4 regions of the Streptomyces sp. NPDC033180 genome follow, and region 4 is predicted to be linked to each of the others. Evidence: riboswitches for the same ligand, from Rfam matches in the RefSeq annotation. Region 4 holds a riboswitch; each other region holds the start of a gene.

Region 1 (7,046 bases), on a different contig from region 4:
CACGGTCTTCTCGGTCGACGGCGACGCGGCTTCACTGACCGAACTCAGTTCCGTCTGCGGTGAGTTCGGTGCCGGTCTCATCGTCGACGACGCCCATGGGCTCGGCGTGCTCGGCGACGGGGGACGCGGCGCCCCGCAGGCCGCCGGCCTCGCGGGCACGGCTCACACGGTGGCCACGGTCACCCTGTCGAAGTCCTTCGGCAGCCAGGGCGGCGCCGTCCTCGGGCCCGCCAAGGTCATCGACCATCTGGTCAACGCGGCCCGGACCTTCATCTTCGACACGGGGCTCGCTCCCGCCGCCGCGGGCGCGGCCCTCGCGGCCCTGCGGCTGCTTCGCGGGGAGCCGGAGCGTGCCGCGCGGGCACGCGCGGTCGCGGCCGAGCTGCATCAACGCCTCACGGCGGAAGGTCTCTCGGCGGTACGCCCCGACGCCGCCGTCGTCTCCGTGCGGGCGCCCTCGCCGGAAGCGGCCGTGCGCTGGGCCGCCGACTGCCGGGGCGCGGGCCTCGCCGTCGGCTGCTTCCGTCCGCCGTCGGTTCCCGACGGCATCTCGCGGCTGCGGCTGACCGCCCGGGCGGATCTCACCGACGCGCAGATCGCCGATGCCGTACGAGTGATCAGCCGCGCCGCACCCCGGTAGTCACCGGAGGCCGTGGACGAAGGCCTCCCATGTCGCGGGTGAGAAGAGCAGGGCGGGCCCTGCCGTGTTCTTCGAGTCGCGCACGGCGAGCAGCCCCTGCTTCGGCCCTGAAGCGAGCGAGGCTGTCTCCACGCAGTTGTTCATGCCGTTGCTGCGGCTGCTGCGGTACCACCGTGCGTCGTGCAGAGAGGTGCTGGAAGGTACGTGCCGAGGCAGTGCAGTCATGGTGCCCCCTTACGCGCCGTCACGTATCCCGGCGATGTGTTCCGTTGATTCCTCGGGTGAAAGCGCCTTTCCCTGAAGGGAGTTGAAGGCCTCCGTGTATGCCTGGAGGTCTTCTTTCCGTTCGAGGTAGAGGCTACTCGTCAAGTGGTCGAGAACAACCACATCCAGATCAGCAATGTTCGGAAATGAGAAGATAACGAAAGACCCGATGAGTCCCACATGCTCTCCGGCGGCGAATGGCAGCACCTGAAGTCGTACATGGGGCAACTGTCCGGCTTCCAGTAACCGCTTCAACTGACCAGCGAGCACCTGGCTGCCGCCCACCGGCCGGTGCAGCACCGCCTCGTCAAGGATCACGCTCAATCGCAGCGGGGGAGCCGTGCGCAGCACGTCCTGACGGGCCAGACGCACCTCCACCAGCGTGTCCACCTGCTCGTCCGGCAGTCCGTCGAGCGCGGCCCGCGTCACCGCACGCGCGTAGTCCGGCGTCTGCAACAGGCCCGGCACGACGGTGGTCTCCAGGGTGCGCATCCGACAGGCCTGTGACTCCAGACTGATGAAGTCGCGGTAGGCGGGCGGCAGCAGCTCGCGATAGGCGTGCCACCAGTGGCGGCGACCAACGTCGTCGTCCGAGCCCGCCAATGCCACCAGCAACTGGCGGAGTTGGGGGTCCCGCACCTCGTACGCATCGAGCAGCAGTCCTACGTCGGCCGCCTTGACGCTGCTACGCCCCGTCTCGATCCGGCTGACCTTCGACTGATGCCACCCGACCCGGTCCGCCGCCTGGCCACTGGTGAGCCCGGCGTGCGCGCGCAGCGCGCGCAGTTCGGCGCCGAGTTTCCGACGGCGCACCGCGGGACCGTACCGCATGTCCGTCTCCTTCCCGACGGAGCGTTCCTATTCGGCCTTCCCAGGGCCGCTCAGGGGCGACAGTAGAGGAAGCGCCGACCTCGCGCCCAAATACGGTCTCTCGTAGCAGAGTTCACCGCTTCGAGCGACAGATATATGCACATCCTGGTGGATGGCCACCTGTGAGGGGCCCAAGAGTGGCAGGCTGGCGCGAAGCACCATTCCGGGACTGTCCTCGTTACTTCCGCTACGAGTCGGAGCCGAGCCCGGTGGGAAAGGGACAACGTCGCCATGGCAGACCTTCAGGAAGCATCCGTCACCCTGCCGAGCGATCCTGCCTCGGTCTCCGCGGCCCGGAAATACGTCTTGAGCGTCCTTGCCGAGTGGGGCCTGCCGGGCGAGACCGAAGCGGCCGACACGGTCCGGCTCATCGTCTCCGAACTCGCCACGAACGCCGTCCAGCACACCCGGGGCCAGTCGCCCACCTTCCGGGTGGACATCGAGCTCGACCGGGACGAACAGCTGCGCATCGGCGTCACCGACAGCCACCCGCGCTACCCCAAGCGGCTGCCCGCGGCCGTCCAGCAGGACAACGGCCGCGGCCTGGTGATCATCCGCTGGCTCACCACGGAGTGCGGCGGCAGGCTGTCGGTCACCCCCACAGCGGAGGGCGGCAAGACGGTCTGGATCGCGCTGCCGTGGACCGCGCCGGTCCGCGGTGAGGCAACGGCACCCTCGGCCTCGCCCTCACCCCGCTGAGCGTCCGAAGGCCCCCCGGAGCAGGGCCCGGAAGGTGTCCGCCGCCGGATGCGACTCGTCGGTGCGGTGGACGACGGAGATCGTGCGGCGCAGGCTGCCCGGCTCCAGCGGCCGCATCCCCACCGGCGTCGCAGCCGTCCGCGCCACCATCTCCGGTACGACGGCGACGCCGAGCCCGGCGCTGACCAGCGCGCACACCAGCGCGTAGCCCGGAGTCTCGACCAGGACCGCGGGCGTCGCGCCGGCCCGCGCCAGCGCGGACTCCACGCCCTGCCGGGGCGGATGCGTCGGCGCCATGCTGATGAGCGGCTGCCCGGCGAGTTCGGTCAGGGGCAGCCGTGAGGGGGAGTTCGCGAGTGCGTGCCCAGGCGCGGTCACCAGGACCAGTTCCTCCACCAGGATCGGCTCCGCCGTCACGGACGCGGGCAGCGGCACCGGATCCGCAGGCTCGTACGTATGCGTGAGGGCGAGGTCGACCTCGCCCGCCGCCACGGCCGCGACGCCGAGCGGCGGTTCATAGCCCCGTACCGTCAGATCGATGTCCGGATGTGCGCGGCGGAACGCCGTCAGCGCGGGCGGCACCAGATGGATCCCGGCGGTGGTGAAGGTGCCCACGCGCAGCCTGCCGCCGGAAAGACCCGCGAGACGGGCCAGTTCGTGCCGGGCCTGCTCCATCTCGTCCAGGACCCGGCGGGCCCGCGCGAGCAGCAGCTCACCCGCGCCGGTCAGACGCGCCCCGCGGTGATGCCGGACCAGGAGCGCGGTGCCCGCCTCCCGCTCGAGCTTGGCCAGCTGCTGGGAGAGGGCGGGCACGGTGTAGCCGAGGCGCTCGGCTGCGCGGGTGATCGACCCGGCCTCGGAGACCGCCACCAGTGCGGCGAGCCGCGTCGGGTCGTACATGGTCTCTCCCGGTACAGGAGCCGACGGGCGCTGGAGCGGTCCGTCGTCGTGGGGCTAAAGGCCTGCTTAAGGCAGACCCAGGATATTGCACATACCTGCTGAAGGCAGAAGAACGGCAGGCTGGAAGCCATGGACGCACAACTGGTCGCCTTCACCGGGGTCGCCGCGGGCATGGTCGCCATGCCGGGCGCCGACTTCGCCGTCGTGGTGCGCAACGCCCTCGCCTCCCGCCGTGCCGGGGTCATCTGCGCGGTCGGTGTCGCGGGCGGGCTCCTGGTGCACACGGCGCTCGCGGTGGCCGGGGTCGCGGCGGTCCTCGCGGCGGTTCCCACGCTGTTCCGGGCGTTGCAGGCCGCGGGTGGGGCCTACGTGCTGTACCTCGGCTACCGCGCGCTGCGGTCGGCGGCGCGTCCGCTCGAGAGCTTCGGTGCGCGGGACGGCGCGGAGCAGGCGGCGGCCGGGGGCAGCCTGCGGCAGGGCTTCTTCACCAACGCCCTCAACCCCAAGGCGCCCATCACCTTCCTCAGCGTGCTGCCCCAGTTCGTGCCCGCGGGCAGCCCCGCGATGCCGAGGACCCTGCTGCTCGCGTCCATCATCGTGGCCCTCGCCCTGGTGTGGTTCCCGGTCGTCGCCCTCCTGGTCGACCGGCTCGGGCGGTGGCTGCGCAGGCCGCGCACGGCCCGTGCCATCGAGGGCGGCACGGGCGTCGCGCTCAGCGTGCTCGGCCTGGTGCTCCTCACCGAGGCCCTGCTGGCCTGACGCCGCGCGACGTGTCCGATTCCGTGCCCTCGTCGCCCCCACTCCCGTCCTCGCCCTTGTCCGCCGCGCCGCGCACCAGGAGGGGGAGCAGGCCCCACAGGCCGGCGCACACCACCAGCGTGCCCGCGCTCGCGATGATCCCTCCGGTCCTGCCCACCGCCACGTCGACGACCAGCAGCACGGCGCCGGAGACCGCGAACACCAGGACCCCCAGACCGACGCCGGCGAGGCGGGACGACACCCGCACGATCAGCGGCTTGGCGCGCTGCCCGAACAGCGACCTGTGCACGGCGGCCGGAGCGGTGAACAACGCCGCGGCGAGGACGGCGAGCAGCAGCGTGGTCACGTAGGTGGCGCGCTGCACCGTGTCGAGCGAGGGGAAGCGCTCGGTGAAAGCGAGCGTCAGCAGGAACGCGAAGAGGATCTGCACCCCGGCCTGCGTGACCCGCAGTTCCTGGAGGATCTCCGCGAAGTTGCGATCGGCGCGTTCGAAGCGCGTCTCGTTGCGTGGCGGCTCGCCTGCGGTGGAGGGACTGTTGTTTTCGGCCATGGCGCACGAGTATCCGCGTCGAGGTGCCCCACGCCTGGCGGGCACGCCGAGCGGAGGGCCGGGCGAGCGGTGGCGGGCGGCCGTGCGGCCGCCGCCACCGCCCCCGGACGGGCCGGTGACCGGCGGTCAGTGACGGGCCATCAGCGCACCCGGCCGTAGGAGACGCTCTTCGTCCAGATCTTCTCGAGCCGCACCACGGTGTTCGACTTGGGAGCGTGCCAGATCCGGCCCTTGCCGGCGTAAATGCCGACGTGGTAGACGTTCCGGCCGGAGTGGAAGAAGACCAGGTCACCGCGGGTGCGGTTGGACGCGGAGACATGGCGGGTCTTGTTGTACTGCTGTCCGGCGGTGCGCGGCAGTTTCTTGCCCGCGCGCTTGAACGAGTACTGGGTCAGGCCCGAGCAGTCGAACCGGTTCGGCCCCGTCGCTCCGTAGCCGTACGGGGAGCCTTTCTTGGAGGCGGCGATCTTGAGCGCCTTCGTCCCGTGAGTCGCCGCCTCTGCCTCCGACGTGAGCCCTGGGGCCACGAGCGTGCCGCCTACGACGGCGAGCGTGAGGGCCGATACGGAACCGGCCCTGGTGAGCAGCGACGGAACATGATTCAGCGCGGTCATGCGCAACCCTTCGTCAACCGCCTGTGAAGGATGACCTGTCGGATTCGGGCTGACAAAGTTGCCCGGCCGCGATGTGCGGCTTCACCCCAAGGGCCTGCGTCCGGACTTTCCGGACCGACCCGTCATGCCTGGGTCCTCCACTCCTGCCAATGCACCGATGTCGACCGGTCATCCGGGCGGCGGCAGGACTCGGCGTCCGCCCGGACCGCCCCGCCGCTGCGGCGGGGGCTTGTCGTCGAAAGGGATCTTGACCCGTCAAGGGCGCGAATTCCGAGCCGAAACGGCGTTTTGTGAGGCTCCTCACGGCTGAACCGTTCGGGTGGACAAGGTCGGATTCGGGGTCCGGGAACGGCACCCGACGATCGTTCGACCAGCACCGGAACAAGTAATTCCGGCCCCCGCGTACACATCTGACGCAACTGCAGACGGCCCGAATAACGACGATTGTCTACGCCGAACGAGGTAGCCCGTTTGGTTCGTTTGAGATCGGCCCGGGACGCATCGGACTCCGGGCCGCTGGATGACGGGTGCTCAGGACGCTGTCGGAGGCGGAACGGTGACCCGCCCGGCCCGCCGCTCCCCGTCGAGGACCCGCAGAGCCCGTGCCAACGTCGCTGCGTGCACGGCGCTCTCTCCCCGCTGGTGCATGAGCGTCAGCGCGTCCCGCAGGGCGGTCGCGCTGCCGACCAGGGCCTGGGCGGCGCGCAGCCCGCCGTAGGTGTCCGAGGCGCGGGCGGGGTTGATCCGGCCCACCAGGTCGATCACTTCGAGGTACCGGTCGATCAACTCGCCCTCGGCGCGGGTGAGCGCGGGCAGCGGAGGAAGTTCGGGTGGCAGCATCGGCGCTTCACCCCGCGCCCGGGGTGCGGAGGGACGACTTGCGGCTCGCGATGATCCGGTCCACCAGGCCGTAGTCAACTGCCTCGGTCGCGCTGAGGATCTTGTCCCGTTCGATGTCGGCCGAGACGCGTTCCGCGCTCTGGCCCGTGTGTTGGACGAGCAGCCTCTCCAGTTGCGCGCGGGTGCGCAGGAGTTCGTCGGCTTGGATCGCCAGGTCGGAGGTCTGGCCGTGGACCGGCTCGGCGAGCGAGGGCTGGTGGATCAGCACCCGGGCGCCGGGCAGCGCGAACCGCTTGCCGGGCGTCCCCGCGGCCAGCAGGACGGCGGCCGACGACGCTGCCTGCCCCAGGCACGTCGTCTCCACGTCGCAGGAGACGAACCGGATCGTGTCGTAGATCGCGGTCATCGCGCTGAACGAGCCGCCGGGGGAGTTGATGTAGAGCGCGATGTCGCGGTCGGGCGCCAGATATTCGAGGTGCATGAACTGTGCCATCACGTCGTTGGCCGACGTGTCGTCGATCGGCGTCCCCAGGAAGACGATGCGCTCCTCGAGGAGCTTCGAGTACGGGTCGAGGGTCCGCTGCCCCGTGCTGGTGCGCTCGGTGAACTCGGGCAGGACATAGCGGGCGAACGGTCGGTTCATGGCACGTCTCTCCTCTGCCGGGGTCGGCTGCTCCCCAAGGCTCCTGTAAAAAATGTACAGGACGTACGTAACGTTCGGGTGAGATGGCGCGACGACGTGGGCATGCTCCGCATCGTCGTGATCTCCCATCCCGAGCCGAAGGTGTCGTCCAATGAGCCCCGAAGCCCAGCTCGTCCACCTCACCGCCCGTGAACTCGCCGCCGGAATCCGCACCCGGGAGCTGTCGGCCCGCGAGGTCGTCCAGGCGCACCTGGAGCGGATCGAGCA
Region 2 (7,046 bases), on a different contig from region 4:
TGCCGGTAGGCGTGGGCGCGCAGCCGCAGGAGAGCTTGGGCGAGCGAGACCCCGGCCTGGACGCTGATCATTCCGCTGGCCTGGTGGACGGCGGCCCGGTAGAAGTCCGAGGAGTCAGCAGCGCTGGCAAGGGCCTCTTGTTGCGGATCGCTGTCCAGCAGGACGGCGATCAAAGCGTTGGCCACGAGCCAGACGTCGGTCGACGTGGCGTCCGGCAGCGGGCCAGGTGCCGAGCGCTGCAGGGTCATCGTGCCCAGACAGGCAGACCCGATGGCCAGCGGAAAGCAGAAGATCGCGCCGACACCCAGCTCCGTGACCTCGGGCAGCAGAGCGGGCCACCGGTCCATCGGCAGGCATGCCACGTCTGCCACCAGGACGGGCCTGCACATGGCGGCCACTTCGAGTGCCGGTCCCTGTCCCACCGTGAACTGCAGGTCTTCCAGCCGGACGCTGGCGCCTGGCGTGGACCACAGCAGTTCACTCAGGCCGCCGTCGATCGTCGCGGAGACGGCGATGCCGTCCACGAGCAGGGCCTGGGCACACAGTTTCGGGTCGGCGCCGATCAGGCCCGGCTCTCCGTGGGAGGGGCGCAGGGCCCGCAACACGTGTGGCAGGTCACTTTCGGTGCCCACTGCTCTCACCTCCCGTGACTGCCTCAGGAGGGGGCCTCCGCGGCGCGGAGGACGCACTGACGACGCCTCCAGTCTAGGGAGCTTTTTGGCTGCGGAGGGTCTTCTCGACGTATTGGTGCCGAGGTCGGCGAGCCGGCCGAGTGCCTCCACAAGCTTCTGGAGGGAGCGCGCAAGCGACCGTGTGGACGCCGTTGAACGCGAGGCGAGGCGTACGGTGGAGACACAGGCTGCCCGCAGGCGACACCGCTCGCCCACCTCACCCTGACATTGGCTTCCGATCCGGGCAGCGTCGGCGGTGAATGCCGGAGTTCGGACGCCACCATGACCGCGCACTTCAACATCGCCTGCCTGCCTGCTCGCGCACCGAGTCTTCGATGACGGCCGCCCGGCGGGAGGCCGTGGCCCTCGCCGCCCGCTACACCGGTGATGACGCCGAACCCGGATTGCGCATCGGCGAGGCGTGCCGGAGGGCCCTGCACAGCGCGTACTCCGTGGGGCTCACACTGGCTGTCGATGCCGCCCTGGCGCAGCGGGTTTCGCTCTGCGCGGTCGGGCCGCTGGCCCGCAAGGGCGAGGAGCTGCAGATCAGTCTCGGAGAAGGCCCGTGTGTACAGGCCCTGAGCCAGCGCGCTCAGGTCCTGGTCGACGATCTCGACGACCCGGCCGCAACCCGGCACTGGCCTGTTCTTGCCCAGCAGGCGAAGGCGCACTACATCCGCGCCGCCTACGCTCTGCCGATCCTCAACGGCGCCGACCCGTCCCGGCAGGCCGGCCTCGTCCTCACCCTCTACCGCCACCGGCCCGGCCCGATCTCCGACGCCGACCTGCAAGTCGCCCAGGACCACGCCGACGCCGCAGACCTCCTGCTCCTCGCTACACCCGTGCCGACTGAGGACGAGCTCGTCCACGCCTGGCTCCTGCCCGCAAACGCCGTGGTCCACCAGGCCATCGGCATGATCAGCTACCGCCACTCCCTCACGACCGGCCAGGCCCTCGCCCTGCTGCGCGCCCATGCCCACACCCAGGCGACGCCCTTGACCGGCCTGGCCCGTGCCATCGTCGACGACCACGTCACACGTTTCGATCCGCCCGCCTCCGGCACTGGAGAGAGCTGACGGGGTTTCCTGATCGCGAGAACGAGCGCGCGGTCGTCGAAGAGCGCGCCTCAAGGCAGAAGGGCAACTGGTCCGTCCACCGACAGGCGTTGGGCGGGCTGCCTGAAACGGCCCCTATCGCGGCTGCCCACGGAGCCTTATCCTGATCCCGGACGCAGGATTCACGTGCAGTCACCGACCGCGTGATCCCATCAGGCTCCCAGCCCCCGAGCCGGAACAACACCGAGGCCCGGCTGGAGCCGCATCGCCGACAACACGGCTCCAGCCTCCGCCCTCCCGGCCTGTGGGGGTGATCCCGCACCCTCAACTCCGGGGTGGGCCTGCGAGGATGCGGCGGCAGGGAGCCCCGCACATCCTCACGCTTGGGGATCGCCGGCGCACACCGGCGGCGATTCCCAAGCCCGGCCTCACCGGCCGGTCTGTCTCAATTCTCCCACCGCAGGCCGCCACTGGACCGGTTCCGTGGGCATCTTCCCGCAGCAGAGTGAGCCTGCGGCGTATGAGACGCCGGGCCCGCCTCGTCTTTCGCTGAGGCCGATCGGCCCGGTGCGTTCAGGACTGTGAATCCATTGGTTGTGGGTTCGAGTCCCACGCGGTCTCCAGAGAAAGCCCAGCTCGGAGAGGTTTCCGGCTGGGCTTTCGGTTTGCGCCCCGGTGAGCCCCGAGCGACGCTGAGCCTGCCAGGTGGCCGATCCGGAGGTACAGCATGGGTTCCGTACGGCGGGCTCTCGCGATGGTGCTCGTGCCGATGCTTCTCGGCGTCACGGCGGCCTGCGGTGGGGCCGGGAGCGGGACAGGCACGGCCACCGAGCGGGCACGCCCCGCCGAATTGGCCTTCGCGCACCCTGGAGTCCTCGTCAGCAAGGCACAGCTGGACCGCGTGCGCGCCCATGTCGCGGCGCGCGAGCAGCCCTGGCTGACGGCGTTCGAGCGGATGCGGGACAGCAGGTACGGCGCCGATGACTACACGGCCAAGCCGTACGCCGTCGTCGAGTGCCCTGCCGGCACCCGCGCGGGCCGGGGCTGCGTCGAAGAGCGCGAGGACGCCATCGCCGCGTACACCCAGGCCCTGCTCTTCAACGTCACCGGCGACCGTGTGCACGCCGAGAAGGCCGTGCAGATCATGGACGCCTGGGCGCGGGTGATCACCCGGCACACGGAGGCCAACGCGGGCCTCCAGACGGCCTGGGCCGCCTCCTCGTGGGCACGCGCCGCCGAAGCCGTGCGCTACACCTACGACGGCTGGACCGACGGCGAGCTGCTGCGCTTCGAGCGGATGCTGCGCAACGCCTATCTGCCCCAAGTGCGCGAGGGCGCGGCCGACTTCAACGGCAACTGGGACCTTCTGATGGCCGACGCGACCATCAGCATGGCGGTCTTCCTCGACGACCACGAGTCCTTCGAGAAGGCGGTGACGCACTTCAGGTCGCGCGTTCCCGCCTACTTCTACCTGGAGTCGGACGGCCCGCTTCCCGTCTCGCCCGAGGGCAGCGCCATCAACACCCCGGAGAAGCTCCGGAAATACTGGTTCGGGCAGAAGACCTTCGCCGACGGGCTCTCCCAGGAGACCTGCCGGAACTTCAAGCACGCCAGTTATTCGCTCGCCGCCACCGCGCACATCGCCGAGACCGCCTGGCATCAGGGCGTCGATCTGTACGGCGAGGTCAAGGAGCGGCTGCGGGCCGCGCTGGAATTCCACTCCAGGTACCAGCTGGGCGCCAAGGCGCCGGACTGGCTGTGCGGCGGGAAGGTGCGGCGTGACATGGGGCCCGACACCGAGGTCGGCCTCAACCACCTGCGGGAGCGGCTGCAGCTGGACCTGCCGGAAACGGAGAGGCTCACGCTCCGGCAGCGGTCCGAGGGGACGGACGACCTGTTCGTGGCCTGGGAGACGCTGACGCACGCGGAGAACGCCTGAGCGGGGGCGGAGGCCTTTCGGGGCTTCGGGGGTCTCCGTTCGCCGGTGGTTCTCAACCGGTTCGCTTTCACTCCCCCTGATGGCGTAGAGTTGCATTCAACGGCGCGGGGTGGAGCAGCTCGGTAGCTCGCTGGGCTCATAACCCAGAGGTCGCAGGTTCAAATCCTGTCCCCGCTACTAAAGACCGAAGGCCCGGATCCAGAAATGGATCCGGGCCTTCGGTGTTTTCCGCCTTCACCGGGCCGGTAACCCGGTCGGCCCACACCGGTCGCCCCGCGCCGCCGCTGCGGGAACCCTGAGTGAGTGGGGCAGCGAGGAGGAAGCGGCGGGGGCGGCGGCAAGGGGCCCGATGTGCGGCACGAGCGGGCGCTCGTGCGGGCTCTCCCCCTGCTGCTCATCGTCGTCGGGATCGTCTACGACGCGTCGACCCCTCCCCGGTTCACCGCCGTGCCCCTCTTCACCGCCGCCCCGCTCGTCGCCGCGCCCTTCTACTCGCTGATCAGCACCGCTCTCATCGGTGTCGGTTCCTGCGCCGCCGTGCTCGCCCTGCATTTCAAGAACGCCACCACCACCGACGTGGAAGCCGTCACCGAACTGATCACGGTGGTGACCGTCGTCGTCCTCGCCGTCCTCATCAACCGCGTCGTACGCCGCAGCGACGAACAGCTCGCCTCCGCCCGCTCCATCGCCGAGGCCGCCCAGCGCGCCGTACTGCCGCAGCCGGACCCCCGGATCGGGGGTCTCGATGTCGCGGCGCGGTACGAGGCCGCGGAGGCCGACGCGTTCATCGGCGGTGACCTGTACGCCGTGCAGGACACTCCGCACGGCGTACGCGTCATCGTCGGCGACGTCCGGGGGAAGGGGATGGGCGCGGTGGCGGCCGTCGCCGTCGTGATCGGGGCGTTCCGGGAGGCCGCTGAGCAGGAGGTCACGCTGGAGGCCGTGGCGCAGCGCCTGGAGCGTGCCCTTGCGCGCGAGGGCACGCGGCGCGACGGGCTCGACGCCTTCGAGGGGTTCACCACCGCTGTCCTCGCGGAGATCCCGCACGGTGACGGTCCGGTGCGTCTGATCAACCGTGGGCACCCGGGGCCGCTGCTCCTGCGCGGCGACGGTCGGCTGTGCGTCCTGTCCGCCACCGAGCCCGCGCTGCCGCTCGGGATGGGTGAACTGGGCGCCTGGCCGGACCGCGCGGACGAGGCGGAGTTCCCGCCGGGGGCGATGCTGCTGCTCTACACCGACGGGCTCTCCGAGGCGCGTGACATCCGGGGCGAGTTCTACAACCCGGCCGCCCGGCTCGGCGGCCGGATCTTCCCAGGGCCCCACGGCCCCGACGCGCTCCTGGCGACGCTCGTCGAGGAAGTGCGGCGGCACACCGGGGGCCGGGGGACCGACGACATGGCGCTGCTCGCGGTGCGGCGGCCGTCGGTGACGGGCGATGCCGGCGTCGGTGCGGCGGCCGATGTCACCGGCCGTGACTGAAAGACCCCACTCCGCATAACAACTGACGTACTGTCAAGGCGATGTGAAGCTCCGGTGTGTGAAGAAGTGGGGTCAACTCGCCCCGTTCCAGACCCCGGTGTCCCGATAAGTACGGGCCAAAGTCGTTAACGATCAGTCGGAACAGCTTGGAATACGACCCCGCTGTCTATTAACGTTCGATAACGCAGCGCGGTCGTCCCAGCCGTCACTCGAGTCGGCTCCGCGCGCACGCGCCTAATCCCGAAAGGGAGCCGGGGAACCACTAATTGGGGTGAATCGGGCATCTGTGCATCCGTGCCAGATGTTCGTAGGAGACCTTCCTGCTCCGAACCCGTCAGCTAACCCGGTAGGCGAGAAGGAAGGAAAGGAGTGCGCCCCAGTGGCGTCCAACCGCCCTGCCCCCCAAGGCGTGTACGTACCGAACGACGACGATTTCGGTGGGTACGACGATGAATCTTCCTGGGAGGAATGGAATCCCACCGAGGAGTCCATCCGTCCCGTCCGCGGCAGGCACCGCGTGCACAAGCGGGGTGGCGGCGGGCTCGCCCGCAGCTCCACGGTTCTGGGCGTAGGCGTCATCGCCGCCGTCGGCGCGGGCGGCATCGCCACCGCGCAGGGCGGCAAGCCCCCGGTGGCCATCGAGATGCCGGACCTGTCGGCCGTCACGGACCAGCTGCCGGAGGCCAAGTCGCTTCCGGGCGTGGGGTCCTTGATATCCGACGACTCGAACGACTCCGCCGCCGCGGACAACGGCGTGACGGTGGCCGCCGCGCCCCTGAGCGCCGCCGGTGTCAGCACCACCGACGCCGAGCAGGGCACCACGGACGCGGGCGAGGCACTGCGCGCCCGCATCATGGAGCAGGCCGAGAACCAGCAGGACCAGGCGGACGACGCGGTCCAGAAGGCGGCCGAAGAAGCGGCCGTCAAGCAGGCCGCCGAACAGGCCGCCGCCAAGCAGTCCGCGGCCGAGAAGAAGATCGCCGCCGAGAAGGCCGCCGCGAAGAAGAAGGCCGAGGCGGAGGCCAAGCGCAAGGCCGAGGCGGAGCGCCTGGCCAAGCTCGCGAAGAGCTACACCCTTCCCGTCGCGTCGTACACGCTCACCGGTACCTTCGGTCAGCCCGGCTCCATGTGGTCCTCCGGCTACCACACGGGCCTGGACTTCGCGGCCCCGACGGGCACGCCCATCAAGGCCATCCACTCCGGCACCATCAAGGAGGCCGGCTGGGCGGGGGCGTACGGCTACCGCACGATCCTCGAACTCGACGACGGCACCGAGCTGTGGTTCTGCCACCAGTCCTCGATGAACGTCAGCGCGGGCCAGAAGGTCACCACCGGCGAGACCATCGGCCGTGTCGGCGCGACCGGCAACGTCACCGGGGCCCACCTCCACCTGGAGGTCCACCCGGGCGGCGACTCCACCGGGGTCGACCCTGCGGCGTGGCTGCGCGGCAAGGGCCAGTCCCTCTGAGGTGACCCAGAACCCCGGCGGTCCTGGCGACAACCCCCCGACGCCAGGGCTGCCGGTTGGGCATGCCCGCTGTCCGCTGCCCGATGGCCGATGTCCGTACGCGGATGGAATCAGCATCCCGCTCTACGGAATGCTGCGGTCCGTAAGGGCGTTGAGCCCCGTATGACTTCTCTCCGCAAGCTTGGTTCGTCCGACCTCGAGGTCTTCCCGCTCGCCCTGGGCGGCAACGTCTTCGGCTGGACGGCCGACGAGGCGCAGTCCTTCTCCGTGCTCGACGCCTACACCGCCGCGGGCGGCAACTTCATCGACACCGCCGACGTCTACTCGGCCTGGGTGCCCGGCAACAAGGGCGGCGAGTCCGAGACGGTCATCGGCAACTGGCTCGCCGCGCGCGGCAACCGCTCCGACGTCGTGCTCGCCACCAAGGTCGGCGC
Region 3 (7,046 bases), on a different contig from region 4:
GAGAGATTGCGCACGTAGCGCAGCCGGTGCGCGGAGGCCGTCCGCTCCGAGTGCTGCGCGGTGAGCGCACGGGCCCGTTCCGCGTCCCGGCGAGCGACCGCGTCGGCGATCGCGGCGTGCTCGGCCCAGGCCTCCGCGGGGGCGGCCGACGTCTCGACCACGTACATCCAGGCGATCTTGTGCCGGAGCTGGGTGAGCAGTGCCGTGAGGCCCGGGCTGCCGGACGCCTGGGCGAGCGTCTCGTGGAACCAGCCGCCCAGGGAGCGCAGATCCTCGCTCCGACCGCGCCTGGATCGCTCCTGGCCGAGCCTGACGAGGCCGCGCAGGACCTTCAGGTGCGCCTCCGTGCGGCGCTGTGCGGCGCGGGCCGCACCCAGCGGCTCCAGGAGCGCGCGGACCTCCAGGAGGTCGGCCGCCTCCTGTTCGGTGGGTTCCGCGACGCACGCGCCCGCGTGCCGGCGCGTGACGACGAAGCCCTCGGCCTCCAGGGTGCGCAGGGCCTCGCGCACGGGGACGCGGGAGACTCCGTAGCGGCGCGCGAGCAGTTCCTCGGTGAGCCGGCCGCCCCGTTCGTAGACACCGGAGACGATGTCGTCCCGGATGGCCGTGCATACCGAGTGCGCGGGAATGCGCATGACTGACCTCCGCCTTAATCCCCGCGAAACGCGGTCGATCGACGCCTGTTCGCCTGTCCGGGGACTCTATTGCAGAGCGGCCGAATTTCCGACGGTCGGCCGAAATCCAGGGATACTTTTGGCCAAAGGAGATACGGGAACGGCGAAAGCCCCGGCTCTCGACGAGCCGGGGCTTTCGGTGAATCAGGTGCGCCGCGTGCGACCGCGTGAGTTCGGGCCGGGATCAGACGTTGACGCCGTGCGAGCGGAGGTAGGCGACCGGGTCGATGTCCGTGCCGTAGTCCGCGCCGGTGCGGGCCTCGAAGTGGAGGTGCGGGCCGCTGGAGTTGCCGGTGGAGCCGGAGAGGCCTATCTGCTGGCCCGGAGTGACCGCCTGGCCGACCGTGACACCGAGGGACGACATGTGGCCGTACTGGGTGTACGTGCCGTCGTTCATCTTGATGACCACGTTGTTGCCGTAGGCGCCGCCCCAGCCGGCCTCGACGACGGTGCCGGAGCCGACCGCGTGCACCGAGGTGCCGGACGCGGCGTGGAAGTCGACACCGGTGTGGCTGCCGGAGGACCACATGGCGCCACCGGTCTGGTAGCCCGTGGAGATGGACGAGCCGGTGATCGGGGAGACGTAGCTGTTGAGGCGCTTGCGCTCGGCCTCGCGAGCGGCACGCTCCTTGGCCTCGCGCTCCTTCTTGGCCTTGGCCTTCGCCTCGGCCTCGGCCTTGCGCTTGGCCTCCTCGGCCTTCTTCTTGGCGGCCTCTTCGGCCTTCTTGGCCGCTGCGGCGTCGTCGGCGGCCTGCTGCTGGGCAGCGGCCTGCGCGTCGACGCTCTGGGCGAGCGAGTCGCCCACGGAGATCGCCTGGGTGAGGCCGGTGTGCTGGGGAGTCACCGCGTCGTCGGCGGCGAGCGCCGGAGCGGCCAGGCCCCCGATGACACCGGTGGTGGTGAGGGCGGCGACGCCCGCCACGTTCGCGGTCGTACGCGTGAGGCGGCTCGGGCGACGGTGCTTCCCGGTGGCACGGGTGAACGCCATGAAGTGGCTGATCCTTTCCTTCCTTCTCGCCTACCGGGTTAGCTGACGGGTTCGGAGCAGGAAGGTCTCCTACGAGTCCCTCACCTCACGGCGAGGTTCCCGATTCACCCCAAGGGGACATGTGGGTCCCCGGCTCCCCTGGCTCGCGCCGTACGGGGACTCGGCGATGACTGTCCGGTGCCGCGGGCGCGGCGTACTGCATGACGAACAGCCGGACCAGACGCTAAGCGGGGCGTCTTTCAAACGACAAACGGATCAGAGCTTTTGTAGCGCACGCCACAGGTCAGACACGTAACCTCCATACTAATTCGGACATATGAGGACCCCAGTAGCGATTTCTCGCCACCGGGGTCCCGATATGTCCTGACTGTCACTCAGTTCGCGCGCACCCCGCACTCACCCCGTGACCACACTCACTTCACCGATGCCGAGCGCCCTGACAGGCTCCTCGATCTGCGCCGCGTCCCCGACGAGCACCGTCACAAGGCGGTCCTGGGGGAAGGCGCTCACCACGGCGGCGGTGGCCTCCACGGTGCCGGTCTCGGCCAACCGGCGGTACAGCTGGGCCTGGAAGTCGTCCGGCAGGTGCTGCTCGACCTGGTCGGCGAGGGTGGCCGCGACGGACGCCGCCATCTCGTACTTGAGCGGGGCGACGCCCACCAGGTTCTGCACGGCGACATCGCGCTCGGCGTCCGTGAGGCCCTCCGCGGCGAGGGTGCGCAGGACCTTCCACAGGTCGTCGAGCGCCGGACCCGTGGACTCGGTGTCCACGGAGCCGCTGATGGCGAGCATCGCGGCGCCGCTGCCGTCCGGGGCGGAACGCAGGACCTGGCCGAACGCCCGTACGCCGTAGGTGTATCCCTTCTCCTCGCGCAGGACGCGGTCCAGGCGCGAGGTGAGGGTGCCGCCCAGGCAGTACGTGCCGAGCACCTGCGCGGGCCAGACGCGGTCGTGCCGGTCCGGCCCCACGCGGCCGATGAGCAACTGCGTCTGGACGGCCCCGGGGCGGTCCACGATGACGACACGCCCGGTGTCGTCCGCGGTCACCGGAGGCACCGGACGCGGCTCGGCGGTACCGCCCGTCCAGGCGCCGATGGTGTCGGCGAGGACGGCGTCCAGGTCGACGCCGGTCAGGTCGCCCACGACCACGGCGGTCGCCGTGGCGGGACGCACGTGCTTCTCGTAGAAGGTGCGCACCGCCGCCGAGTCGATGGCCGTGACCGTCTCCTCGGTGCCCTGGCGGGGGCGCGACATGCGGGAGGTCGCCGGGAAGAGCTGCCGGGACAGCTCCTTGGCGGCGCGGCGTCCCGGGTTCGCCGCCTCGTGCGGGATCTCGTCCAGGCGGTTGCGTACGAGCCGTTCGATCTCGCTGTCCGCGAAGGCGGGGGCGCGCAGGGCGTCGGAGAGCAGGCCGAGCGCCTTCGGGAGGCGCGAGACCGGGACTTCGAGGGAGACACGGACACCGGGGTGGTCGGCGTGCGCGTCCATGGTGGCGCCGCAGCGGTCGAGTTCGGCGGCGAAATCCTCGGCGGAGTGCTTGTCGGTGCCTTCGTTGAAGGCCCTCGCCATGATCGTGGCGACGCCGTCAAGGCCCGCAGGCTCGGCTTCGAGCGGCGCCTCCAGGTGGACCTCCACGGCGACGACCTGCTGGCCGGGGCGGTGGCAACGCAGCACGGTGAGGCCGTTGTCCAGGGTGGCTCGCTCGGGCGCGGGGAAGGCCCACGGCCGTGCGGCGCCCGCCTGGGGCTGCGGGTGGAACTGCATCGTTGCGGCCTCGCTCACTTCGCCGCCTCCTCTTCGTCCTCGTCGTTGGCTTCGTCGGCCTCAGGGGCGATGGGCTCGTACACGAGCACCGCGCGGTTGTCGGGGCGCAGGCGGGCCGCCGCGACCGCCTTGACCTCTTCGGCGGTGACGTCCAGGACGCGCTTGACGGCGGTGAGGGCGAGCTGCGGGTCACCGAACAGGACGGCGTACCGGCACAGTTCGTCCGCGCGTCCCGCCACCGTGGAGAGCCGGTCGAGCCACTCGCGCTCCAGCTGCGCCTGGGCGCGCTCCATCTCCTCGTCGGTGGGGCCCTCTTCCGCGAAGCGGGCGAGCTCCTCGTCGACGGCGGCCTCGATGACGGGGACCTCGACGTCGCCGGACGTCTTCACGTCGAGCCAGCCGAGCGAGGGGGCTCCGGCGAGGCGCAGCAGGCCGAACCCGGCCGCCACGGCGGTGCGGTCGCGGCGCACGAGGCGGTTGTAGAGGCGGGACGACTCGCCGCTGCCGAGGACCGTGAGCGCCAGGTCGGCCGCGTCGCACGCGCGCGTGCCGTCCTCCGGGAGGCGGTAGGCCGCCATCAGGGCGCGGGCCGGGACCTCTTCCTCGATGACCTCGCGCAGCTCCTTGCCGATGATGTCGGGCAGCGAGCCGTCGCGCGGCGGCTGCTTGCCGTCGTGCGAGGGGATGGAACCGAAGTACTTCTCGACCCAGGCGAGGGTCTGCTCCGGGTCGATGTCGCCGACGACCGACAGGACGGCGTTGTTGGGCGCGTAGTACGTACGGAAGAAGTGCCGCGCGTCCTCCAGCGTCGCCGCGTCCAGGTCGGCCATGGAGCCGATCGGGGTGTGGTGGTAGGGGTGGCCCTCGGGGTACGAGAGGGCGGTCAGTTTCTCGAACGCCGTGCCGTACGGAACGTTGTCGTAGCGCTGGCGGCGCTCGTTCTTGACGACGTCCCGCTGGTTCTCCATGGATTCGTCGTCGAGCGCGGAGAGCAGCGAGCCCATGCGGTCGGCTTCCAGCCACAGGGCCAGCTCGAGCTGGTGTGTGGGCATGGTCTCGAAGTAGTTGGTGCGCTCGAAGCTCGTGGTGCCGTTGAGCGAGCCGCCCGCACCCTGTACCAGCTCGAAGTGGCCGTTGCCCTGCACCTGCTTCGAGCCCTGGAACATGAGGTGCTCGAAGAGGTGCGCGAGGCCCGTACGCCCCTTGACCTCGTGGCGCGAGCCGACGTCGTACCAGAGGCAGACCGCGGCGACCGGGGTCAGGTGGTCCTCGGAGAGCACCACGCGCAGGCCGTTGGCCAGCCGGTGCTCGGTCGCTGTCAGGCCGCCGGAGCCGGCCTCGGCTGTGGCCGTGTGACCCATGGGCATGTACGTCCCTTCGATCGCTGAAAACTGGAAATTCTGCCAGTCCCGCCACTGTATGCAAGCGTGCTGACAACCGGCGAAGTTCCCGCTCCGCACTCGGCGTAGTCAGGGTCGAAGTCCGGGTCGTGGTCGGCGTTGTCAGTGGGACAGTCCACAATGGTCGGCGTCAGATCCCGTTGATGGTCGGCGTCAGATCCTGTTGATGCCCTGGCAGACACCGTGAAGGAGCCGCAGCAGCGATGGCCCGCCGCAGCACGAAGACCCCGCAGCCCGACGAGTCGTTCGAGGAGAAGATCCTCGACATCGACGTCGTCGACGAAATGCAGGGCTCCTTCCTCGAGTACGCGTATTCGGTCATCTACTCGCGCGCCCTGCCGGACGCCCGCGACGGCATGAAGCCGGTGCACCGCCGGATCGTGTACCAGATGAACGAGATGGGCCTGCGCCCCGACCGCGGCTATGTGAAGTGCGCCCGCGTCGTCGGTGAGGTCATGGGTAAGTTGCACCCGCACGGCGACGCGTCGATCTACGACGCCCTGGTGCGCATGGCGCAGCCCTTCTCCATGCGCCTGCCCCTGGTGGACGGCCACGGCAACTTCGGCTCGCTCGGCAACGACGACCCGCCGGCCGCCATGCGGTACACCGAGTGCAAGATGGCCGACGCGACGTCCCTGATGACGGAGTCGATCGACGAGAACACAGTCGACTTCGAGTCGAACTACGACGGCCAGGAGCAGGAGCCGGTCACCCTGCCGGCGGCCTACCCGAACCTCCTGGTCAACGGCGCGTCGGGCATCGCCGTCGGCATGGCGACGAACATGCCGCCGCACAACCTCGGCGAGGTCATCGCCGCCGCCCGCCATCTGATCAAGCACCCCGGGGCCGACCTGGAGACGCTGATGCGTTTCGTGCCGGGCCCGGACCTGCCCACGGGTGGCCGCATCGTCGGCCTGTCCGGGGTCAAGGACGCGTACGCATCAGGGCGCGGCACCTTCAAGATCCGCGCGACGGTGGCCGTCGAGAACGTGACCGCGCGCCGCAAGGGCCTGGTCGTGACCGAACTGCCCTTCTCCGTGGGCCCCGAGAAGGTCATCTCGAAGATCAAGGACCTGGTCGGCTCGAAGAAGCTGCAGGGCATCGCCGACGTCAAGGACCTCACGGACCGCTCGCACGGCCTGCGCCTGGTCATCGAGATCAAGAACGGCTTCGTCCCTGAAGCCGTCCTTGAACAGCTCTACAAACTGACGCCGATGGAGGAGTCCTTCGGCATCAACAACGTGGCCCTGGTGGACGGCCAGCCCCTCACGCTCGGCCTCAAGGAACTGCTCGAGGTCTATCTCGACCACCGCTTCAATGTCGTGCGCCGCCGCAGCGAGTTCCGCCGCAGCAAGAAGCAGGCCAGGCTGCACCTGGTCGAGGGTCTCCTTGTCGCCCTCCTGGACATCGACGAGGTCATCCGCCTCATCCGCTCCAGCGACAACTCCGCGCAGGCCAAGGACCGCCTGATGGAGCGCTTCTCGCTGAGCGAGGTCCAGACGCAGTACATCCTCGACACGCCGCTGCGCCGCCTCACCAAGTTCGACCGCATCGAGCTGGAGTCCGAGCGCGACAAGCTCAAGGCCGAGATCGACGAGCTGACCCGCATCCTGGAGTCGGACGCGGAGCTGCGCAAGCTGGTCTCCGCCGAACTGGCCGCCGTGGCGAAGAAGTTCGGCACGGACCGGCGCACGGTCCTCCTGGAGTCCGCGAGCACCCCGGCACCCACGGTGTCGCTGCAGGTTGCGGACGACCCGTGCCGCGTGCTCTTCTCCTCGACGGGCCTCCTTGCCCGTACGGCCAACGGCGAGCCGTTCGACGAGAGCGACACCAAGCGCGTCAAGCACGATGTGATCGTCTCCGCCGTCCCCGCGACCGCGCGGGGCGAGGTGGGCGCGGTGACGTCCGAGGGCCGCCTTCTGCGCCTCTCCGTGGTGGACCTCCCGCAACTCCCGGAGACGCACGCGGCACCGAACCTCTCCGGAGGAGCGCCTGTCTCGGAGCTGCTCTCCTTGGAGCCGGACGAGAAGTTGATCTGCCTGATGACCCTGGACGAGTCCTCACCGGGCCTCGCCCTCGGCACCGAACAGGGCGTGGTCAAGCGCGTGGTCCCGGACTATCCGTCCAACAAGGAAGAGCTGGAGGTCATCACCCTCAAGGACGGTGACCGGATCGTCGGCGCGGCCGAGCTGCGCACGGGCGAGGAGGACCTGGTCTTCA
Region 4 (7,046 bases):
CGGAAGAACCCGACACGGACGGCCGGCTGCGACTGGAGGTGACCTTCCAAGATCTACGACACGCCGAGTGGGCGCTGTGGCAGCTCAGCACGGACGCGGAAGCTCTGTCCCCGCAGTCGTTGCGCGCCTCACTGCGCCACCGGGCCGCGGCGATCGCCACCCGCTACGCAGACGCGTCCCGAGACTGACCCACCCCCCGACGGGTCGACGCCGAGCCGCGTCGAGCCCGACTCAGCAGCCGCCCACTGCCACGTGCCGGCTCACCTCCGGTCAGGTCGCGGGTGCGTCGAGAAGGTCGGTGACGAATTTGCGCAGGCGGCCTGCACCTACGGGCAGGACGCCATGGATGACCTGGGCGCCATAGGCGACGGCTACGCCGGGGCCGGCGTCGGTGATCCAGCGGCTGCGTGCCGCGTCGCGCAGCCACTCCGGCTCGCTGTCGTGCTGGTGGACGTCCGGGCCCGGTGAGTGCGGCAGCTTGTGGGTAAGTGCTGTGCCCGGCTGGAAGCCGTCTGCCTCGCCGGCCACCGCTCCGGTCCAGACGCCGTCGTGGGAGGTGGTCTCGACGTAGAACTCTCCGCCGGCGTCCGCCTCTTCGAGCACGACTCCGATACGGCCGATCCGGTGCGGGATAGTGCCGAGGGCGGGGATGCCGTCCAGGTGCGTGGGGACTCGGCCGCCGGAGGTCAGTTCGGTGTATCCCCAGTCGGCGCAGGCCTGGATGGACGGCATGGCCCGTTGGATGGCGGGCAGGGCGCGTTCGGTGGCGTGCCGCAGGAGCTCCTGGGCTGCTGGGGGGACGAGGACGACTTCGGCCTGGAAGCGGGGCGTCCAGCCGGTGGTGTGCTGCTCGTCGTCCATGATCTTGCGGAGCTGGGACAACTCCTCGGGTGTCAGGAAGTCCTCCACGGTCTGCAGGACGAGCGTTTCGCTGATGTGGATCACGGGCTCTCCTTCGCAGGGGAAGCTACGGCTACTTCGCCCACCCTCCTGAGAGACGATGACCGGGTCCAGCGAGCGCGTCGGGCGCATCGGAGCATGCCTTGTCGCCTTGCGCGCCGTCGGCTTCCCCCTGTGCTGCGCCCACCGACGCCGCGTGTCCGCCAAGGTGTTGAACGCCGTCCTGGAATGACCCCCTGCCCCGCTCGGGGTACGAAGCAAGGGGTCGCTGCGCATCTGCCCCTGATCCGTGCCGGGATGCACAGATCACCCGGTCGGCGCAGCGTCCCTTCGGTCGGTCCGCTACGGTCGGTCCGTGATGATCCATTCCGGCGGGGCGCGCAGGCTCGGCGTGCCGGTCCCTCACTGGGGCCTGACGCACTTCCTCCTGGACGGCCACCACAAACTGGAGGCCGCGGCCGCAGTCGGCCGGCCGGTGCAGCTCCTGTCGCTCCTGGCCCTGGGCGAAGGCCTGGCCACGTCCGAAGACTGCGCCCGGCTGCCCGCCCTGCGCGCTCAACTCCGCTCGCCCCGAACGCCCGGCGCCTGAGCCCACGCCGAATGGATCACGCCTGCCGACGCACACCCGGGCGAACGTCCGCGTGAACACCGACACCACACCCAGGTAACTACCCAGTGTGCACTATCAGTTCGGTCAAAAGACGGCCCGCAATTGGTTGGAGCCGCCCCGATTTCCTCTCACCCCCTCCCCCACACATATGAGTTGCTGTAACCGCTCAGGTCATTTGCTTGGCTCATGGGGGAATTGTTGGTGCATTCCCATCCGCCTGCGGTCCGGCGCGCTCCCGCCCCCCCCTCGCCGGGACGGCGTCAGCCACAGGGATAGGGTCGATGCCATGACATCCGATCGGCCCCAGACGTTGGCCATGGCGTTCCTGGAATCTCAGGAGATAACGACGACGGACTGCCGCCGGTGCGGCACGGAGGTGTCAGGCGTCAATGGCCGCTACGCATGCGGGGTGTGCGGATGGGTCAACAACTGGACTGAGGGCCACAACGAACTACCCAGCGGCGACAGCGACATTTAGCGTCGTGACAGCTCGCAGCCATGTCCGGCTTGCCCGCAAAACATCCTGTTTCAAGCGATTAGTGGCGCATATAAAGCCCCGCCCTTATTGCGGGACACTCACACGAAATGGCGTAATCCGATACGCCGTCGAAGCGCCTTCAAGTCCGGCCCCCAAACAGTGGAATGGGTCACACCGCCAGTTCGGGACCCCAGGGCAGTCACTGAGCGCATTTCCGTTCTGCGCAAACAAAGTTGGGGCTTTTCGATCAAAGAGGGTGAGGGGTTCCGGTCACCTGGGACGGTCCTCGCGCATTCCCTATTCGAATTCAGCTCTTGTTCCGTCCGGTCTTTCTCGCTTAACGTCACCCTCAATCCGGATGGAACGCCGAATCCTGCCGCTGTCCGGAAACCCTTCCCATCAATCACTTACGCCCGGCAGGAGCGGGGGACCCAGGTAAGCCGCCGTTCCGGATTCCGGAACGGCTCGGGGTGAAGACGCATGCGCAGTGCGACCGGACATCTCCCGTCCGAACCCGACAGCTCACCTCGTAGGCGACGGAGAGGAATTCGTCATGCCTGCAAAGGGTAAGCACCGCCGTCCCAAGTCCAGCTCCCTCAGCCGGGGCATCGCCGCCGCGGGCACAGGCGGGGCCGTGCTCGTGCTCCCGGTGCTCGGCGCGACCGCCGCCGGCGCCGCGCAGGCCGCTCCGGCCGCCAAGCCCGCCGCCGCCCCGAAGACCTACGTCGTCGCCGCGGGCGACACCCTCTCCAAGATCGTCCGAGAGCACTCGCTGAGCGGCGGCTGGAAGAAGCTGTACCAGGACAACCGCGACGCCCTCGGTGGCGACCCTGCACTGATCCACCCCGGTCTCGAGCTCACCCTCGGCGAGAAGGCTCCGGCCGAGCGCGCGGACCGCTCCGAGCGCAAGGACGCGCCCGCCGCCAAGCCCGCCTCCGCCCCGGCGAAGAAGTCGTACACCAACGACCTCGACGGCTGGATCAAGGAGTCGCTCGACATCATGGCCCAGCGCGGCATCCCCGGCTCCTACGAGGGCATCCACCGCAACATCATGCGCGAGTCCTCCGGCAACCCGCTGGCTATCAACAACTGGGACTCCAACGCCGTCGCCGGAACCCCCTCCAAGGGTCTCCTGCAGGTCATCGGCCCCACGTTCGACGCCTACCACGTGCCCGGCACCTCGCTGGACAGCTTCGACCCGGTCGCCAACATCACCGCCGCCTGCAACTACGCGGCCGACCGGTACGGCTCGATGGACAACGTCAACGGCCCGTACTAGGCCGCATCCCCTCTGAGCCCCGGCCCGCCAGGTGTCCGGGGCTCAGGCCTGCCTGCGGCCACGCACCGCTACGGATTCCGGCGGGCGCGCTGACGAGGCATCAGCCGGTCCAGGGACAGGGCGCCCGGCCCGGTGAAGACGAGCAGCAAGAACGCCCAGCAGTGGAACGCGGCGACCTCTCCGCCGTTGTCCAGGGGAATCAGCCCCTGGGACGCATGGGTGTCGAAGTACGCGTACGCCATCTCCGCGGAACAGAGCAGGGCCGCCGTACGTGTGCCGAGGCCGAGCATCACCAGCGTGCCGCCCACGAGTTCGTTGACGCCCGCGTACCAGACGGGCCATGCGCCCGGAAATGCATGGGCCGTCTCCATGTGCAGGCCGGTCGGACGAAGGTGAGAACCGCTCTGCCGTCCTCACCTTCACCCGAGGCGTCCCCGCCGCGCGTCGTACGGCTGATGGCGGCTGTCCTACTCCCTGGGTAGTACGAGTTCGCCCTCTGCCCGGCCAGGTCAGTCGTCGATGCCCGACCGCTCCACCCCCGCCACGATCCACCGCTGGAAGAACAGGAACACCACGAGCAGCGGCACGATCGACACAGCGGCCGCGACGAAGAGTTCGTGCAGTCTGATCACCTGGGATGTGGTGAACGACGACAACGCCACCTGCACCGTCCACGCGTTGCGGTCCTGGCCGATGACCAGCGGCCACAGGAACGAGTTCCACGCGCCGATGAAGACGATCGTGCCCACCGCGGCGAAGACCGGCCGGGAGTTGGGCACCACCACCCGCCAGTACGTGCGCCAGTATCCGAGCCCGTCAACGCGCGCCGCGTCCTCCAACTCCCGTGGGAATCCGAGGAAGTACTGCCGGAAGATGAAGCACGCGAAGGCGGAGAACAGAGTCGGGACGATCAGCCCGCGCAGCGTCGACACCCAGCCGAGCGACGACACCAGGACGAACGTCGGCACGAAGGTGACGGAGGCCGGGACCATCAACGTGCCGAGAATCGCGTAGAACACCTTGTTCGCGTGGCGGTACGGGATGCGGGCCAGGCCGTAGCCGGCCAGCGAGGCCAGCAGCAGCGTGCCGACCGTCGTCGCGACCGCGATCAGCGAGGAGTTGAGCAGAGAGCGGGCGAACGGCACCGACGTGTCGTCGAAGAGTTCCTTGATGTTCCCCCACCGCAGCGAGGAAGGGAAGAATGTCCACTCGGGCGAGGTGATGTCACTCTCGGACGACAGGCCGTTGCGTACGAGGAGGTAGAAGGGGATCAGGAACAGGAGCGCGAGCGCGATCAGCAGCGAGAGCCGCAGCGCGCGGCCCGCCCTGACCCTCGCGTCGTCCCTCGAGTGGTCTCTCATTCCGCCTCCTTCCTGCCGAGCCCGAACCACTTCGCCTGACCCACCGTCACCACCGCGATGATCAGGGCGAGCAGTACGGCGCCCGCGCTGCCGAGGCCGAGGTTCTGTCCCTGGCCCAGTGCCGTGTAGTAGAGGTAGACGAGTGGGGGTCTGGCGTAGGGCGGGTAGCCGCGGGAGTCCGAGAGCAGGTTGTAGAACTCGTCGAATGCCTGGAAGGCGTTGATGACGAGCAGCAGCACGACCGCCACGGACGTGGCGCGCAACTGCGGGAACGTGATGTGCCTGAAGACCTGCCAGCCGGGCCGCGCCCCGTCCACCGCCGCCGCCTCGTAGAGGGTCGGGCTGATGCGCTGGAGTCCGGCGAGGAAGAGCACCATGTAGAAGCCCGCCTGGAGCCAGAGCCGCACGGTGACGATGACGGCCCAGTACCAGGGCGGGTCGGTGGTCGAGAGCCAGGCGATCTGGTCGCCGCCGAACCAGCCGAGGACGGTGTTGGCGAGCCCGAACCGCACTCCGTTGAAGATCGACATCTTCCAGATGAGCGCGGCCACGACGTAGGAGCAGGCCGCGGGCAGGAAGAAGACCGAGCGGAAGAAGGCCTGGGCGCGGCGTTGGCGGTGGACCATGAGGGCGAGGGCGAGCGAGAGCGCGTAGGTCGTGGGCACGATGAAGAGCGAGAAGACCAGGAAGGTCCACAGGCTGTCGGTGAACGCCTCGTTCTGCAGCATCTCGGTGTAGTTGCCGAGGCCGACGAAGTCGTTCGGGGTGACGGTGTTGTGTGCGTCGAAGAAGCTGAGGTAGACGCTCCAGCCGAGCGGGATGTACGTGAAGACGCCCAGGCCGAGCAGGAAGGGCCCGACGAACACCCAGAACCACAGGGTGCGGTTCTGGTGACCCCACAACTTCCTTCGCGCTGTTGCCTTTTGCTCGCGAGGGTCTGCTGTGGTCACGACTTCTTCTTCACCCGGCCGAGCTCGTCGGACACCTTGCGCACGACCTTCTTGAGCTCGCCGTCGGGGCTCGCGCCGTCCTTGATGATGCGGCTCAGGGCGTCCTGGTAGGCGCTTCTGCTGGCCGGGGTCCACAGGAGGGGCTCGGCATGGCCGTAGTCCGTGCTGTAGCGGACGGCGTCGGCCGCCGCGCCCTTGCTGAGCTTCTCGGTCTTCTTCGCCAGTGACATGCGGGCCGGGATGTGGAATCCGTAGGAGAGGGCGAAGTCCTCTTGGCGGTCGGTGCTGTCGATCCACAGCCACTTGAGGAAGTCCATGCCGGCCTTCTGGTGCTTGCTGCGCGTGCTGAGCGCGGCGGCGTACGCGCCGACCGGCACCGAGGGCTTGCCCGCAGCTCCGTCCTTCGGGAACGGCAGGACGCCGAAGTCGTCGCCGAGTTCCTTCTGCACGGTGGGCAGCGCCCACAGACCCGACCACTGCATGGCGGTCAAACCCTGGACGAAGGCCGACGGGTCGGACCAGTCGGCGGGCGCACCCAGGAGCAGCGACTTGTCGGCGTACAGCCGGTGGATCTTGCCGAGGGCACGGGCGGCGGCCGGGTCGTCGAAGCCGACCTTGCCGTCGGCGGTGACGAGTTCGAGGCCGGCCGCGTTCAGGGGCGTGCCGCCCAGGACGCCGGCGCCTCCGTCGTTGCCCAGGAACAGACCCTTCGTCTTCTTCGACGTGAGCTTCTTCGCGGCGTCCACGAGTTCGTCCAGCGACTCGGGCGGCCGGACACCGGCGTCGGCGAGCAGGCTCTTGCGGTAGTAGAGCATCTGCATGTCGATGACTTGAGGGATGCCCCAGATTCTGCCGTCGTACGTCTTCGGGGCGAGGACGGCAGGGTTGAAGTCGTCCTTGACGCCGTCGAACAGCTCGGTGAGGTCGGCGACCTGCTTGCCCTGGATCTGGTCGAGGGACGGTCCGTTGACCTCGAAGACGTCCGGTCCGGAGTCGGTGAGAAGTGCGGCCGCGGTCTGCTCGTCGTAGTTTCCGGGCCGCCACTGGACGGTGACGTTCGCCTTCTTGTAGGCGGCGGCGTACCTCTTCACGGCCTGCTCGGTGCCCTGCTCGCCGTACTGGTGGTACCACTGCGACAGCTTCGGCCCGTCACCTGAACCCCCGTCGTCCCGGCCGGTGTTGGAGCCACACGCGCTCAACAGCCCCAACGCCGCGCCCGCCCCGAGCAGTCCCCTGCGGCTGATGGTCGTCATGGGTAGTCCCCCTGTTCGGTGCACGGCTGATTCCGACGGCCCAACGATCAACCATGCAGGCGGATTACGACAGAGGGACTACGGCCGTGTGTCGGCTGATCCGCGGGGGTGGGTCCGCCCCGCCGGACGGCCACGGCCCCGGGCGTCGGCTTCCTGGCCATCCGCCGGGCAGAGAAGTGGACCTTGGGAAGCCAGTGAGCGCGCTCGAAGGAAAG

The links. A riboswitch is a leader RNA that binds a small molecule or an ion and turns the genes downstream of it on or off. The one in region 4 is predicted to bind cyclic di-AMP.
Region 1: it holds a riboswitch for cyclic di-AMP, as region 4 does, so the genes downstream of both, ACZ5WE_RS23750 (C40 family peptidase) here and ACZ5WE_RS07460 (LysM peptidoglycan-binding domain-containing protein) in region 4, are expected to answer to the same signal.
Region 2: it holds a riboswitch for cyclic di-AMP, as region 4 does, so the genes downstream of both, ACZ5WE_RS10780 (M23 family metallopeptidase) here and ACZ5WE_RS07460 (LysM peptidoglycan-binding domain-containing protein) in region 4, are expected to answer to the same signal.
Region 3: it holds a riboswitch for cyclic di-AMP, as region 4 does, so the genes downstream of both, ACZ5WE_RS28215 (M23 family metallopeptidase) here and ACZ5WE_RS07460 (LysM peptidoglycan-binding domain-containing protein) in region 4, are expected to answer to the same signal.

What each region holds. Positions count from the first base shown of each region.
Region 1 is NZ_JBVIPU010000009.1:58,191-65,236, reverse strand. It holds gene ACZ5WE_RS23785 (8-amino-7-oxononanoate synthase) at 1-640, shown strand, start outside; gene ACZ5WE_RS23780 (DUF397 domain-containing protein) at 641-865, opposite strand; gene ACZ5WE_RS23775 (helix-turn-helix domain-containing protein) at 875-1,735, opposite strand; gene ACZ5WE_RS23770 (ATP-binding protein) at 2,006-2,473, shown strand; gene ACZ5WE_RS23765 (LysR family transcriptional regulator) at 2,462-3,373, opposite strand; gene ACZ5WE_RS23760 (LysE family translocator) at 3,503-4,132, shown strand; gene ACZ5WE_RS23755 (DUF6328 family protein) at 4,110-4,682, opposite strand; gene ACZ5WE_RS23750 (C40 family peptidase) at 4,823-5,296, opposite strand; cyclic di-AMP (ydaO/yuaA leader) riboswitch at 5,300-5,472, opposite strand; gene ACZ5WE_RS23745 (hypothetical protein) at 5,828-6,136, opposite strand; gene ACZ5WE_RS23740 (ATP-dependent Clp protease proteolytic subunit) at 6,144-6,779, opposite strand; gene ACZ5WE_RS23735 (amidase) at 6,931-7,046, shown strand, end outside.
Region 2 is NZ_JBVIPU010000003.1:21,090-28,135, reverse strand. It holds gene ACZ5WE_RS10805 (ANTAR domain-containing protein) at 1-632, opposite strand, end outside; gene ACZ5WE_RS10800 (GAF and ANTAR domain-containing protein) at 1,007-1,747, shown strand; gene ACZ5WE_RS10795 (alginate lyase family protein) at 2,454-3,665, shown strand; tRNA gene ACZ5WE_RS10790 (tRNA-Met) at 3,769-3,842, shown strand; gene ACZ5WE_RS10785 (PP2C family protein-serine/threonine phosphatase) at 3,969-5,144, shown strand; cyclic di-AMP (ydaO/yuaA leader) riboswitch at 5,366-5,512, shown strand; gene ACZ5WE_RS10780 (M23 family metallopeptidase) at 5,524-6,612, shown strand; gene ACZ5WE_RS10775 (aldo/keto reductase) at 6,775-7,046, shown strand, end outside.
Region 3 is NZ_JBVIPU010000012.1:153,914-160,959, forward strand. It holds gene ACZ5WE_RS28210 (GntR family transcriptional regulator) at 1-635, opposite strand, end outside; gene ACZ5WE_RS28215 (M23 family metallopeptidase) at 859-1,662, opposite strand; cyclic di-AMP (ydaO/yuaA leader) riboswitch at 1,675-1,838, opposite strand; gene ACZ5WE_RS28220 (M16 family metallopeptidase) at 2,059-3,444, opposite strand; gene ACZ5WE_RS28225 (M16 family metallopeptidase) at 3,441-4,793, opposite strand; gene ACZ5WE_RS28230 (DNA gyrase/topoisomerase IV subunit A) at 5,030-7,046, shown strand, end outside.
Region 4 is NZ_JBVIPU010000002.1:174,871-181,916, forward strand. It holds gene ACZ5WE_RS07445 (helix-turn-helix transcriptional regulator) at 1-188, shown strand, start outside; gene ACZ5WE_RS07450 (hypothetical protein) at 271-945, opposite strand; gene ACZ5WE_RS07455 (hypothetical protein) at 1,256-1,489, shown strand; cyclic di-AMP (ydaO/yuaA leader) riboswitch at 2,383-2,539, shown strand; gene ACZ5WE_RS07460 (LysM peptidoglycan-binding domain-containing protein) at 2,542-3,267, shown strand; partial or broken gene ACZ5WE_RS07465 (DoxX family protein) at 3,336-3,638, opposite strand; gene ACZ5WE_RS07470 (carbohydrate ABC transporter permease) at 3,777-4,628, opposite strand; gene ACZ5WE_RS07475 (carbohydrate ABC transporter permease) at 4,625-5,578, opposite strand; gene ACZ5WE_RS07480 (ABC transporter substrate-binding protein) at 5,575-6,831, opposite strand.